DNA from 2 places in the Faecalibacillus intestinalis genome. Region 1 is predicted to be linked to the other one. Evidence: riboswitches for the same ligand, from Rfam matches in the RefSeq annotation. Region 1 holds a riboswitch; the other holds the start of a gene.
The links. Region 1 has a riboswitch for thiamine pyrophosphate ahead of thiM (hydroxyethylthiazole kinase). Riboswitches for the same ligand answer to the same signal wherever they lie in the genome.
Positions count from the first base shown of each region.

Region 2: linked by a shared signal. The riboswitch ahead of Fi14EGH31_RS08970 (energy-coupled thiamine transporter ThiT) and the one ahead of thiM (hydroxyethylthiazole kinase) in region 1 are both predicted to bind thiamine pyrophosphate.

Region 1 covers NZ_AP024085.1:2,046,217-2,048,423, forward strand. Annotated here, with positions in the region: gene tenA (thiaminase II) at 1-326, opposite strand, end outside; gene thiM (hydroxyethylthiazole kinase) at 369-1,190, opposite strand; TPP riboswitch at 1,439-1,545, opposite strand; gene Fi14EGH31_RS10985 (hypothetical protein) at 1,586-1,873, opposite strand; gene manA (mannose-6-phosphate isomerase, class I) at 1,873-2,207, opposite strand, start outside.
Region 2 covers NZ_AP024085.1:1,647,104-1,649,310, forward strand. Annotated here, with positions in the region: gene Fi14EGH31_RS08965 (DUF402 domain-containing protein) at 1-197, opposite strand, end outside; gene Fi14EGH31_RS08970 (energy-coupled thiamine transporter ThiT) at 277-792, opposite strand; TPP riboswitch at 849-949, opposite strand; gene Fi14EGH31_RS08975 (acetate/propionate family kinase) at 1,049-2,207, shown strand, end outside.

The DNA of each region.
Region 1 (2,207 bases):
AAATTATCAAGTGATGGTTTCATATCATCTATTTCTTCTTGTCTTACATTAAATTTTCCCATATAACCACTATGAACATCTAATTCACCATTCATTACAGCAATATATTTAGCAAAAAGATTCGCTGTTTCTAAAGTTTTTGCTTTAGCAACTCCAATCGCAAAAACTTTAGCGTATTCTTTTAAATAAAGATAATCTTGCATAATATAATATTTAAATTTATCTTTATCTAATGAACTATCTTGTATTCCTTTAACAAAAGGATGTTCATTATAAGATTTCCATAGTTCTTTTGTTGCTTCTAACATCTTATCTGTTGTTTTCATAATCTTCCTCTTTTCATTATTTTAGAGTAATCACATATCTAGTTAGATTTTTTTATATTGAGATCCTTCTTGTAATTGCTTAGGAGTCATATTATAAATAGCATCAATAATATAATTTCGATAACTTGCATTACCATCTAATGGTGTTAATCTTTCATGTGCGATTTCTCCAGCAAGACCCATGGTACATACTGCAGCAACTGTTGCTTCAAGTAAATAATCAGGATTTGCGGAAATAAACGAAGCCGTAAGTGCTGATAATTGACATCCTGTTCCTGTAATCGAAGACATCATTTCATGACCATTATAAATTGCATAAGCAATATTTTCATTGCATACTAAGTCAATAGCCCCTGTAATAGCGATAACTGCCCCTGTTTTTTTAGAAAACTCTTGAGCAAAACTGACAACTTCATGGATATTTTCTGCTGTCACTTTATCTGCAAGATTAGCATCAACACCCTTCGTTGTACCACTTCCTAAAGCTAAAGTTTTGATTTCTGAAATATTTCCACGAATAACTGAAAACTGAATTTCTTTTAATAATTTTAAAGCTGTTTGAGTTCTTAACGTAGATGCTCCAACTCCTACAGGATCTAATACAACTGGATGATGAAGTTCATTAGCTTTTTTCCCAGCAATGACCATTGATTCAATCGTTCGCGTATTAAGTGTTCCAATATTAATATTAAGTCCTGTACAAATCGAAGTAATTTCAGCAACTTCTTTTTGATCATCTGCCATAATTGGTGATGCCCCACATGCAAGAACGACATTAGCACAATCATTGACTGTAACATAATTTATAATATTATGAATGAGTGGACTTTTTTCTCTCACATTTTTTAACATTTCTTCTAACATATTTTCTCTCCTTGTTTTTTACAAGTTATTTCATAAATATGAAGATGACCAAACTTACCCATCATCAAAAACATAAACTTCGTTTATGAAATAACTTTATGGTAGTTCGGTCGATACTTTGTGGTATCCTCTCACGCTGGAACACAGCTTCCCTTCGCTTAATACAAGATTCAAGGCGCTCCCCTTCAATCCGCCACATATGTGGATACTTCTTTTTAAATAAAAAACAGGAGACATGCTCCTGTAAAAAAATCGAAATGTTGACTTCCTACGATGGCATTATCCATATCAGGTTAAAGGGTCGAAGTTTGATGACTTCCTCTCAGCCTGCCTACAAGCTCCCCTGTTTCTATTTACATATTTAATGATACTCTTTATTTTTTTAAATACAAGTTTTATTCAATTTCTTCAATTTCATATTTACCTAAATAAATTAAAATATTATTCATAATAATATCAATGGCCCAATAAAAGATAACAAAGATCGCAAGTCCAACAATAAATGCATATCTTAAAATTGTTACCATATATAAAGCCGGTATAAAGGCAATCACAATAGGAATAAATCCTACTCCTGAAGGAAAATGGATTTGATAAATACTATGACATTCTTTACATTCTTGTCTACCCTTATAAGCAAAAGCAGAATCTTTTATTTCATGACTACAATGATAACATCTCATTATAATGTACAAATCATGACTGTCATTGTTCCATCAAAATCAACTTCTTTTTGATCTGAACATACAACAAAATGATCTCCTTTTTTAACTTCTTTTCCTTCTACTGTTCCTTGCCCTTCAATGATTGATACAAGTTGGAATGGTTTATCATTGATGACTTTATTATATCCTGTCATATCATATTTATTTAATGTTAAATAGTTAGATGATACGAGTTCTTTTCTTGTTCCATTTTCTATTGTTTCTTCTACTTGTTTAGCTAGATCATAAGGTTTATAAGGCACTGTTGTCACATCGATGGATTGTTTTACATGAAGTTGTCTTTCATTTCCAT
Region 2 (2,207 bases), 400 kb from region 1:
TTGGGCATATACCAAATAGCAGGTTCACGTGTATGCCACATTCTGCCATCTGATTCTGTCACCAATGTCCGATTATTAATAACAATGTAATGATCATCCGTTTCTTGCAAAACAAGTCCCTTTGACCAACATCTATGTATTTTACCATTATGTTTATATCCATGTATTAAGATTTTCTTTCCTACAATATCTTCCACACCAAACGACTCCTTATTAACATTTACATTATACACAAATTCATCTTTCTTTCAAAGAAAAAAAGACTCGAAACGAGTCTTATAAATGAACTGCTTTTTTAAGCCTTGGATATAAAATCACAAACAAAATAAAGCAAGCAATGATTGTTGCAATATTATAAGGTAAGTTATAAGTTAAGTTTGCTTGTAATGGTGTTTGGAAAGCATACCATCCTGAAATCAAATGACAAATCGTTTTTAAAACACCCATTACGATAATTCCAACAGGTAGTTCATACTTACCCACCTTTAATAAAGGAATAAGTGGTGTAAGTCCAATTAAAACCATTGGTAATAAATAATCAAAGATTACCGATAAAGGACCATAAAATGTTGCAAGTCCTAAAGCAAAATGTAGACCTAAACAAACAAGTGAAACAATCAAACTGTAACCCCAATTCATCAAATAGCCACATAAAATAATTGCAACAAGCGAAAAAGCACAGTTACCACCTTTTGGCATCTCATAAAATTTTGTGCAATATTCTAAAACAACTTGCATTGCCGCAAACATTGCCATATAAGCCATATTCTTCGTAGTTAATTTAACTTCCATAGTCATCCTCCTTTAAATGAGGCAAAATAAAAACCTTTTTACATACGCAAAAAGGCAAATAAACTATTTTGCACTCTCTACGCTAGCATTACCTAGTTCAGATTATAAGGGACAAGGTTTTAACCTTTCTCAGCATTTTGCGCCCCTGGCAAGTCTTACTATAAATCAATCTCTTCTTTTTTTCAATCTTTTTATAGTTTTTTCTTCCTTGTCGGTGTTATAATGGAAAAGTATTAATAAGGAGGACTTGAATGTTATGTCAAAAATTATTTCCGTAAACGCTGGAAGTTCATCTTTAAAATTCCAATTATTTGAAATGGATGATGAAACTGTTATTACTTCTGGTGTTATTGAAAGAATTGGTTTAGAAGATTCTATTTTTACTATTAAGTATAATGGAGAAAAAGATGTCACAACTTTACCAATCGAAAACCATAAAGTTGCTGTTCAACTTTTATTAGACACTTTAATCAAAAAAGAAATTGTTAAAGATTTAGACGAAATCAAAGGTGTAGGTCATCGTGTAGTTCAAGGTGGAGCTTATTTTGATCAATCAGTAATCATTGATGATGATGTAGTTGCTAAAATTGATGAATTAAAATCATTAGCACCTTTACACAACCCTGCTCACTTAACTGGATATTATGCTTTTAAAGAAGCAATTCCTAATGCTGGAGCTGTTGCTGTATTTGATACAGCTTTCCATCAAACATTAGAACCAAAAAGTTATATTTATCCAATTCCTTACAAATATTATGTAGAAAACAAAGTACGTAAATACGGTGCTCATGGAACAAGCCATTTCTATGTTTCATCTCGTTGTCGTGAAATGATGGGAAACCCTAAACACTCACGTATTATCGTTGCTCACCTTGGAGCTGGTGGTTCTTTAACTGCTGTTAAAGATGGTAAATCAATCAATACATCTATGGGATTTACACCTCTTGCTGGTATTATGATGGGAACACGTTCTGGAGATGTTGATCCTTCAGTTATCGATTATTTAATCGAAGAAGTTGGTTTAGATATGAAAGAAGTCATCAAGATGCTTAATAAAGAATCTGGATTACTTGGTGTTTCTGGTGTATCAAGTGACTTTAGAGATGTACAAGAAGCTGCTGCCAACGGTAATGAAAGAGCGCAACTTGCCTTAGATATTTTCTTTAGAAGAGTTATTGCTTATATCGGTCGTTACTTCATTGCTTTAGGTGGAGTTGATGCTATTTGCTTTACAGCAGGTATTGGAGAAAACTCATTCTTTGCAAGAAAAGAAATTTGTAATTTATTAGCTGAAGCTTTAGGTATTGAAATTGATGATGATGCAAACGTTAATGGTAAAGGTGATCGTTTAATTTCTACGCCAAATAGTAAAGTTAAAGTTTACGTTATTCCAACAAACGAAGAATTAGTTATCG